3 regions of the Paenibacillus sp. FSL H7-0690 genome follow, and region 3 is predicted to be linked to each of the others. Evidence: riboswitches for the same ligand, from Rfam matches in the RefSeq annotation. Region 3 holds a riboswitch; each other region holds the start of a gene.
What was found. Region 3 has a riboswitch for cyclic di-AMP ahead of MHI32_RS25540 (TrkH family potassium uptake protein). Riboswitches for the same ligand answer to the same signal wherever they lie in the genome.
Positions count from the first base shown of each region.

Region 1: linked by a shared signal. The riboswitch ahead of MHI32_RS00540 (C40 family peptidase) and the one ahead of MHI32_RS25540 (TrkH family potassium uptake protein) in region 3 are both predicted to bind cyclic di-AMP.
Region 2: linked by a shared signal. The riboswitch ahead of MHI32_RS03020 (hypothetical protein) and the one ahead of MHI32_RS25540 (TrkH family potassium uptake protein) in region 3 are both predicted to bind cyclic di-AMP.

Region 1 covers NZ_CP150281.1:111,749-115,027, reverse strand. Annotated here, with positions in the region: cyclic di-AMP (ydaO/yuaA leader) riboswitch at 145-283, shown strand; gene MHI32_RS00545 (C40 family peptidase) at 341-769, shown strand; cyclic di-AMP (ydaO/yuaA leader) riboswitch at 1,132-1,274, shown strand; gene MHI32_RS00540 (C40 family peptidase) at 1,319-1,771, shown strand; gene MHI32_RS00535 (GNAT family N-acetyltransferase) at 1,961-2,446, shown strand; gene MHI32_RS00530 (cytochrome c) at 2,574-2,930, shown strand; gene MHI32_RS00525 (4a-hydroxytetrahydrobiopterin dehydratase) at 3,012-3,279, opposite strand, start outside.
Region 2 covers NZ_CP150281.1:652,666-655,944, reverse strand. Annotated here, with positions in the region: gene kdpA (potassium-transporting ATPase subunit KdpA) at 1-1,271, opposite strand, end outside; gene MHI32_RS03020 (hypothetical protein) at 1,488-1,904, opposite strand; cyclic di-AMP (ydaO/yuaA leader) riboswitch at 2,156-2,345, opposite strand; cyclic di-AMP (ydaO/yuaA leader) riboswitch at 2,765-2,928, shown strand; gene MHI32_RS03015 (hypothetical protein) at 2,997-3,279, shown strand, end outside.
Region 3 covers NZ_CP150281.1:5,811,818-5,815,096, forward strand. Annotated here, with positions in the region: gene MHI32_RS25535 (TrkA family potassium uptake protein) at 1-663, opposite strand, end outside; gene MHI32_RS25540 (TrkH family potassium uptake protein) at 677-2,035, opposite strand; cyclic di-AMP (ydaO/yuaA leader) riboswitch at 2,100-2,275, opposite strand; gene MHI32_RS25545 (CPBP family intramembrane glutamic endopeptidase) at 2,596-3,279, shown strand, end outside.

The sequences.
Region 1 (3,279 bases), 1.2 Mb from region 3:
AACTTAAGAGTATTTGCAAAATCATAAAAGCTCTGTTACAATAAGTCCTGTGCTATTAGTAACAATTTTGTAATCAATTGAAACGATTCCTACATAACTAAATGTATTTATCGTAAGTGTAACTGTCGAAACGTCATTCTCTTGGTGCTTAACACGCCTAATTCCTTTGCACCGGGAAGTGGGGGAACCATATTTTGGGTGAATTGATCTCGCTTTACAGGGATCATAGGGAATCTTCTACCGAACCCTTAAGCTAACCTCGCAGGCCTTGGAAGGAGTACATCTTTTGAAAAGACATAATTTAAGAAAAAAATGCGTCGCTGCGGCGCTAGGACTTGTAATGGCATTATCTATTGGTGGAGGAAGCGCCTTTGCCGACTCTAAGATGGACACTGTAATCTCAAAGACTATTGGAGTTGCCTATAAAACCGGAGGTACAAGCACTGCCGGATTTGATTGCTCTGGATTTACAAAATATGTATTCAAGAATGTGGGTCTTACTTTACCTCGTACATCAAAAGCTCAATATAGCGTTGGAACTGCTGTATCCAAAAGCAATCTGCGTTCTGGTGATCTAGTGTTCTTTAACACACTTGGCAATGGAGTATCCCATGTCGGCATTTATGTTGGAAACGGAAAATTCGCACAATCGTCCTCTTCGCGTGGAGTGACCATCACTTCACTCAGTCAGGCCTACTGGGCCAATCGTTATGTTGGCGCTAAAAGAGTAATGAGTACTTCAGCTTATCAAGCTGTAGCCTTCGATTGAAACCTTCCTCACAACTATAACCTCATAATTACAACTATATGAACCTGAATCTGATTATTCCCGTAATCAAATTCGGGTTTTTCTTTTTTCCATAATATATTTTTACACTAATAGAGCCCAATTGAAACACGTTTATTTGATAAAAATTGCAATTATATTAAAAATTAGGTCATTATTAACGCTTACATATGCCTTTCTACCGTAAAAATGCCAATTTTTCTGCATTAATATGTTAAAAACGATTGCCAAGCGGCTTTCTGTTTGTTACAATTAGCGCAGTGAGATTTTAGTAACATTTTTGTAATCATTAAGTTGTTATTTACAAAGGTTTTGTCATGTATTGATTACAAGCTAATCCTAATCAACAGTATGAGCCGAGTTTCCTAACTATTAGGAAAACGGGGGAACCAACTTTGGGTGAATTGACCTCCATTATATAGAGGGGTCATAGGGGACCTTCAACCGAACCCTTAAGCTAACCTCGTAGGCATTTGGAAGGGGTATACACTTTTGAAGAAGAAGTTAGCAGCAGCAGTACTAAGCTTTTCCATCATCCTCACCATCGGAGCAGGAAGCGCTTTCGCAGATTCCAAAATGGATAAAGTGATTGACAAGGCCATCGGTACTAAATACGTATCCGGCGGTATATCCACTAACGGATTTGATTGCTCCGGATTTACAATGTATGTGTTTGATAAGATTGGCATTAACCTTCCACACCAATCAGGTTCCCAATATCAAATGGGCACAGCAATCTCCCGTGATGATATAAGAGCCGGAGATCTTGTATTCTTCAATACAAGTGGCAAAGGTGTCTCCCATGTCGGCATTTATGTCGGTGAAGGTAAGTTCGCACACGCTTCTACCTCACGCGGTGTTACGATTAGCTCTCTGAGTGATAGCTACTACGTGAAACGCTACGTTGGTGCTAAGCGCATTATGAGCACAGACGCTTACCAATCGGTTGCTGCTGAATCGGAAGACAATGATGATGTTCAATAAGTAACGTACATAGGCTCTTTTCCAAGGTAACTCTTGGAGGAGAGCTTGTTTTTTTGTCTTATTACTTATTTACCCCTCTCATAATTTGTAAAACATTCCTCTCATATAAAGTTTCTGAGTCGAACCTCCCCCATTTTGTATATAATTAGTAATATAGCAATGTCCTCGTGAAAGGAGATCGTTGACTTTATGATAAATCCCTCGGTAACTTTTCATGTAGTTCCTATGGAGGCAATTCACGGAGAAGCTATTTGTAAGTGGAGCTATACGCCTCCATATAATATTTATGGCTGGATGCCGTGGGAGCAGATGCAGGCTCTTGGCATCGAGTTTGGTGATCCGCAGCTCCGGGAGGAACAATATGTCTCCATATTAAATGAACAAGAGGTTTTGTGCGGATTCGCACAGTTGTTTCCGATGGAAGGAGTCGTTCGTTTAGGAGTTGGGATGCGCCCCGATCTATGCGGCCATGGTTTAGGCAAACTATTCGTAGATGCCATCGTCCAGACAGCTTTGAATCGTTATCCTGATCGTGAGATAGATCTGGAAGTCCTGACCTGGAACCAACGCGCCATTCGAACTTATCAAAAATGTGGATTTACGATTACAGATACGTATGAACGCCGCACACCTACAGGAGACAAACCTTTTTATTGCATGGTCTATGACAAATGATATTAAATACCAGATATTTCATAAGAATGATTGTATTCTCGTTCATTTTTTTGTCACAAACCCTATGATAACGCTTCACCATAAGCTATAATGTAGGGAGCAGCTTACATAGAAGGGACGAATTGGGATGCAGAAATGGATCATGAGCGGTTTGTTTTTTGCCGCCTGTGCCTTTGCGGTAGTACTCATGTTTACACTTCCGGGTAAAGAAGAGGTAGCGGAAGAAAATAAGCCCACGATGCCGGTAGTTCAACTGGACGCAGCAAAGGCAGAAGCAACCGTGAAAGCCAGCTGTATCACCTGTCACGGCGATCAGCTTCAAGGTGGAGTTGGACCAAGTCTTCAGAATGAAGGCGGCCAGCATGACGCTGAGGAAATCTACAGCATTGTCACTAAAGGACGTGGTCAAATGCCTTCCTTTAAGGAAAAGCTAGCGCCTGAAGAGATCGCCAACGTCGCACTCTGGCTCTCAGAGAAAAAGTAACCCATCAAGCAACTAAAAACGCCCGTGTATGAGATAGGTGACTATCTATGCACGGGCGTTTATTTTATGATTTTGGCTAAACTAATGATTTTTTTCAAAGGCTTCATTAAATTCATGCGCCGCTCGAAGATCTAGAGCCGTAATCCCATCTTCTTCATTAGATTCAAGTCGCAGGGTAACTGTTTTATAATCAATCGTAATATGTGGATGATGATCGAAGGCTTCTGAAATCGTGGCTACTTCATCAACGAACGCAATGCCCTTCATATATTGGCTGAACATATATTTTCGCACCATAACATTATTATCCAGCTTCCACCCCTCCAGCTTGGTGATCTCCTCACGCAGT
Region 2 (3,279 bases), 1.8 Mb from region 3:
GGATGCACAAGGATAGCAATCGCAATTAGCTTCATCTCCTTGGCTTCTATCTTTCGCCCGAGAAACTCTGGTGTTCTGCCAACCATTAGTCCACATAAGAAGACACCCATGATGGCATACATCAGCATATTGATTAGTCCGACACCTTTTCCCCCGAAGACGTTGTTGAGCATCATTAGGGCCAGAGGGGTAATGCCACCCAGCGGTGTCAGCGTATCATGCATATTGTTAACACTACCTGTCGTAGCTGCCGTTGTTACCGAAGTGAACAGCGAAGATTGCGGGATACCAAAACGTACCTCTTTACCTTCCATGCTGCCTTGCGAAGACTCGATCCCCAGCGCATTGATAGCTGGATTGCCTTTGGTTTCCGCATAATAATTCAATCCCAGCAGTAGTACGAACAAGGTCATCATTGCTGTGAAAATCACCCAGCCCTGACGTTTGTTCTTAGCGAACAACCCGTACATATATGGCAAAGAGGCTGGCAGCATCCACATAGAGAGAATCTCCAGAACGTTCGTAAGTGGATTAGGGTTCTCAAAAGGATGTGCTGAATTGGCTCCGAAGAAGCCGCCACCATTCGTACCTAAGTGTTTAATTGATTCCAAAGAAGCGACTGGACCGATAGCGATTTGTTGCGTCTGGCCTTCAAGTGTAGTGACCTCAAGCGATGGCTTGAGCGTTTGTGGCACATGCAATCCTACCAGCACCAATGAAACTAGCAGAGCTAATGGAATGAATACACGAATATGTGCTTTTACGAAGTCCTCGAAAAAGTTCCCGACTGATTTCTGTCCTGTAATCCCTCTGACAAAAGCAACCGCAACAGAAAATCCGCTCGCTGCAGACGTGAACATCATCATCGTGATGACTGCCATTTGTGAAAAATACGATAGTCCCGTCTCCCCGCTATAATGCTGCAGGTTCGTATTGGTCATAAAGCTGATCACCGTATTGAATGAAAGCGTCTGTTCCATATCGGCAATTCCATTCGGGTTCAGCGGCAATCCCCGCTGTAATCTTAGAAAAATATAACTGAAAGCAACCAGTACGATATTAGTTAAAACAAAGCTGAGTGCGTACTTCTTCCAGGACATTCCGTCCCGTTTTTTCAGGCCGATCAGCTTATAAATACCTTTCTCTGTGCCTGCAAACCAGCGATCCGTACGATTCGGTTCGTTAGAAAATACATGATATAAATACGTTCCCATCGGCTTGACCAGCAAGATGAGAATTACAATTACGACAACTATTTGCAAAATGCCCATGAATGCCCCTCCTTAAAATTTCTCAGGATGAATCAACGCGTAAACCAGATATATAAACAACAGTAGGGTAACAGCGATTACTAGAATCACAGCTTATCCCTCCCCGTATCCTCAACTACACCTGCGCACCAGCGCATAAAGCCATAAAATAACCCGTAAATTACAGCTAACGAAGCCACCATATACAGATCCATCATATCTTCCGCACTCCTTCCATTATCCTTGATGAGGTGATCTATCGATTAGAAAATCAGCATCACCACTATGGGAATAGATTACATAGCTCGCCCCAAGTCTTTTATAGACCAATCTAGGATTTATTGAACTTGTAATCACAAAAATCGGCTGTGTCGTCCAGGTACGGCACATCTGAATATAGCGGCAGCAAAGCGGAAAGCTGCTCTCAAACAGATATACCCTGCCTACCGGGAACGATGGGCGAAACCAAGTGCTCTGATGGCGGGTATCCACAAGAATAACCTGCTCAATCCCGAGCTCCTCAAGTAAAGCTTTCTCAGCCACATTGTTGGTTAATCCCGCCATCTTAATACCCCTGAACTTCAGAAGTTTAATGAAATGTTCTCCCGCCTTTGTAGGCGCACATACAAGCACATATTCATTCTGATCCGTCATCTTTTTTTCTCCTCCTGCTCATTTACAACAAGGAGGCAACGAAAATCTCCGAAAGGATGTTGACCTATCGTCATTTTCGGGCACAACCTAAAGCTCGGTTGTGTCACGTCATTAGACGCTGCCTTACAAATACCGCTAATGATGAATTTAGCGACCTCTTAGGGGAGGCCTCCATAAATGCTTTGCTTCTAAGAGCACAGCAAAAAGCCACAAAGGATCTCCTCTGTGGCTCGCTAGCGGTCACATTGCACTCATCCTCTCTCCATACGCTTACGAGGTTAGCTGTCGGATTCGGGCGGTGAGAGTCGCCCTACCTGTATAGATGCGAGCTCACTCACACCCTCTACAGGATTCACCCCATAATCGGCTTCCGACTCTCACATCGGCTGCCGATTGTTGGTTCCCCCGCTTTCCTTATCGGAAATTAAGCGGATCAAATATTCGATTGTCGTTGAAACAGGAGTAATCATACTCTTATGCACGAAGACTTGTAAAACCTGAATGATGCCAAAATAATGCAAATTAAAAACTATTTTCCCATTAGATAGCGCTTACTTGATATCTAATCTCTCTATATCTCTTGTTTACTCGAGTTTGGAGCGTTTAATCGCTATCTATAACCCATGTGATTTTATTCACCTTTTTAGAGCGAAAATACTGCAAATTCCCATTATAGGTAGAAACGCAAGAAGCTGAGGCTGAACGAGAAAGAGGCGCGATAACACGCCATAAATACCTATTTACCTCGTTTTTCAGTCGTAGTCGGCAGGATATGGTTAAAATTGCTCTAAAAGAACATTTTCCGTTTTTTACAGAAAATCTTGAAAAGAGTATGATTCGGGTTGAATCCAATTCATGAAAAACAATCAACGCTGAGTTCCTGCATTGCAGGGAACGGGGGAACCATCAGGCCACCTGGCCTACTTGGGGTGAATCCAAAGGAGACTGCATAAGTCTCAATAGGTAGGGCGACTCTCACCGTCCGAATCCGACAGCTAACCTCGTAAGCGTAAAGAGAGAGACCCTTGATCCGCCACGCTTTGGCCCAGGTATATCTGCCTGTAATCCAAAACCGCAGCAGAGGTCCTCCTCTTGCTGCGGTTTTTGCGTTACCTGAGCTTATTAGGTGATAGCACGCTGGATGGGGTGAATGTTTTGAAGCACTATTATTTAGGGATACATCAAGGGCTGCTTGAGCCGATAAGTCTAAATTACGTTTGTTTCGGGGCCTTGTGGTTCGAAGAACATAATCACAGGTACATTGTAGGCTATGCATTTGGCCAGAACCAGATCCAAGCCCTTCGCCAGTTCAGCACACCTTCTTCTTGTAAAGACTGTTTAGACTCTAAGATTGTATATGAGATATATAAAAAAA
Region 3 (3,279 bases):
TTGGTTCACAACTTCACTCTCAAAACGGTCAATACTTTCATTAGGACCAATGAGTACCATAACATCGCCTTCACTCAAATAATCATGGGCAGTTGGAGCGACGATTATTCCGCTTTCCCTATTTAGGGCAACAATACTGCAGCCATATTTAGCTCTTGTATTTAAATCAGACAAGCTTCTGCCGTTCATGCAGGAAGGTACGGTCAGCTCGACAATTTTATAATCCTTGGACAGTTCAATATAATCCAGCAAATTGGGCGTCACCAGCTGATGTGCCACACGAATCCCCATATCCCGCTCCGGAAAAATAACCCGATCAACCCCCAGCCGCGACAGTGCGCGGCCATGAAGGATAGAGATTGCCTTAGCCACCACTTGCTTGACTCCAATCTCCTTCAACAAAATGGCCGCCAGAATGCTTCTCTCCATATTGTCACCAATCGCAACAATCCCACAATCAAAGTTCCGTACACCAAGCGAGCGCATAATTCCCTCATCTGTAGCATCTGCTACTACCGTATGCGTCAGCTGATCGCTCATTTCCTCCACGCGTTCTTCATGGTGGTCAATGCCGAGCACCTCGTAGCCCATTTCCATCAGCTCAAGCGCCAGGCTTGAACCGAAGCGACCTAAGCCGATTACTACAAATTGCTGTGCTTTCATTTCTAATTAACTCCTATCCAATAATTATTTTACCTTCCGGATACTTATACAGTGGTTTACCCTGTTTGGGACCGAGTGCATACGCTAAGGTTAGTGGACCTAGCCGACCTGCAAACATCGTCAGACAGAGTAGAATCTTACCGATCGCTGACAGTTCCGGAGTTAGCCCCATAGTCAGTCCTACCGTAGCAAAGGCGGAGGTCGTCTCAAACAAGATTGCCAAGAAATTACTGTCTTCAGTTGTGGAGAGTATCATCGACACAGAGGCGATTAACAACAAAGCCAGCAGCGTGATCGTTAATGCCTTGTAGATGCGCTCTTGAGCCAGCCGATAACGGAACAACACAACATCTTCCCGTCCACGCAGCATAGCAATTACAGCACCAATCATCATCGTAAAGGTTGTTGTCTTAATCCCCCCGCCCGTTGAGCCCGGAGAAGCACCAATAAACATAAGAATCACTATAAAAAATTGTGTAGCCTGCCGAAGTCCAGCAATATCTACTGTGTTCGCGCCAGCCGTACGGGGAGACACGGATTGAAAGAAGGCCGATAATATTTTACCGCCGAAATTCAGTGAACCCAGGGTACGAGTGTTAGTAAACTCAAATATAAAAATAACCAAAGCTCCGATCAGAATCAGCCCTGTACTGGTGGACAGGACAACTTTACTATGTAGAGACAGCCTGCGGGTTACCCGAAACTCCACCAGATCTGACATTACAATAAAACCAATCCCGCCGGAGACAATCAGAAACATCACAATAATATTCACAAGCGGATCATATACATAATCAGTTAAACTGCGAAAATCCCCAAAAATATCGAACCCCGCATTATTAAACATAGACACCGCATGAAATATGCCATAATAAATCGCTTTTCCCAACGGCATATCAAAAGCCCAGCGAATAGACAGCAGCACAGCGGCACAGCCTTCTATGACAAGAGAATATATGAGGACTCTCCGGATCAGTCGCACAATTCCTTCCATAGAGCCTTGATTCATGGCTTCCTGTAGGATTAGCCTGTCCCGCAAAGATATTTTACGCTTTAACACCAGTGAAAATAGAGTGGCCATGGTCATAAAACCTAAGCCGCCGATCTGGATCAGGATCATAATTACGGTTTTCCCAAAAATCGTGAACGAAGTTCCGGTATCCAGCACAACAAGCCCTGTAACACAGGTTGCCGACGTTGAAGTAAATAATGCATCAATAAATTCCACGGAATTCCCGCTTGTGCTTGAGATGGGCAGCATAAGCAGCAGGGCCCCTATCAGAATGATCGATGCAAAACCAAGCACCAGTATCTGCGGCGGCGAGAGCTTCAGAAACTTAAATTCAGAAATCCTGCGAAACTGTGAAGCCACTTTGCTCACCTTCTTATCAAAAATTCCAACAAAAAAAGCACTGGAAAACCAATGCTGACTTGGTTCCTGCAGTAAATTAGCCTACGAGGTTAGCTGTCGGATTCGGACTGTGCAGGCTGCCCTATTCGTTCCCAGAACGAAATTCACCCCTGATGAAAGTGCCATTTATCGTGTACACTCCACTTTTCATCACTTCTTATGGTTCCCCCGTTTTCACCAGAAATTCGGCTACTATACAATTGCATACAAATTATATACGTTATTTAGTGAATTCACAAAGACACAATTAATGCTCATTCACATGAAAAAATGCGGTTTAAAGAGACTGCATCAAAAGGAGTGCCTTTTCTCATCACTTTTCCGTGTTTTCCCTGCAATTACACCGATTCTCATCATTCGTGCAGAAATGAACACGATAAAATTCATGGTATAAATTCACATGACTATTCTATACTATCTCTATTACCCATAAAAAGAACATATAATGTTTTTTGTAACCAACCAGGCACTAATACTATAATGGAACATAACATTGTCAGTACATAACAAGGAGGCGTTACATGAATCCCGTCGGCCAGCCCTTACAGCAACGTGCCCTCTCCAAGAGGCTCATCATCTCGGGCATTATCGGTCTTATTCTATTTATTATGTTTCAGATTTCCCCTTCACTGCTTAGCAGCCCTACAGGTGAAGATACCACCGTCATTAGCAAGGCAGAAGCCCGTGACCAAGCCATATTATTTGCAGAACAAAAGCTCAACTACACCGAAGCACCAAACGATCAATGGAATGTACTTTACCAGACGGACTCTTCCTTTTATGGTTATATGTCTCGCGAGAAGCTTGTGGAGGACTACACCAAGAAAAAATTGGATCAAAAATATCCTTTTGATGTCTTTCGGGCAACGCTTACTCCTTCAGCGGAGCAAGAGCCGCAAATCATCGTTGACCTCAATATGTATACCGGTAAGATTGTCGCTTTCTCAAAGGCTGCAAAAGTTACCTCCGAAGAGGGGTCAGGCATCGCTTCCGTTGGTGCAAAAGAGGACAAGGGAGCTGACCTCACTCTAGCGCAGAAGGAGAATCTTGCTCGTCCTTGGCTTCAGGAATGGGAAGTAAATCCTGCCAAGCTACAAATTGAATCGAATACAGGAAGCCATGGGCTAGTGTATACGGATAGTACTGTTCAGGTCGGCGAATCCTTATTGCACTATTATTTTGATTTCAGTGGAGAGCAGGTATCC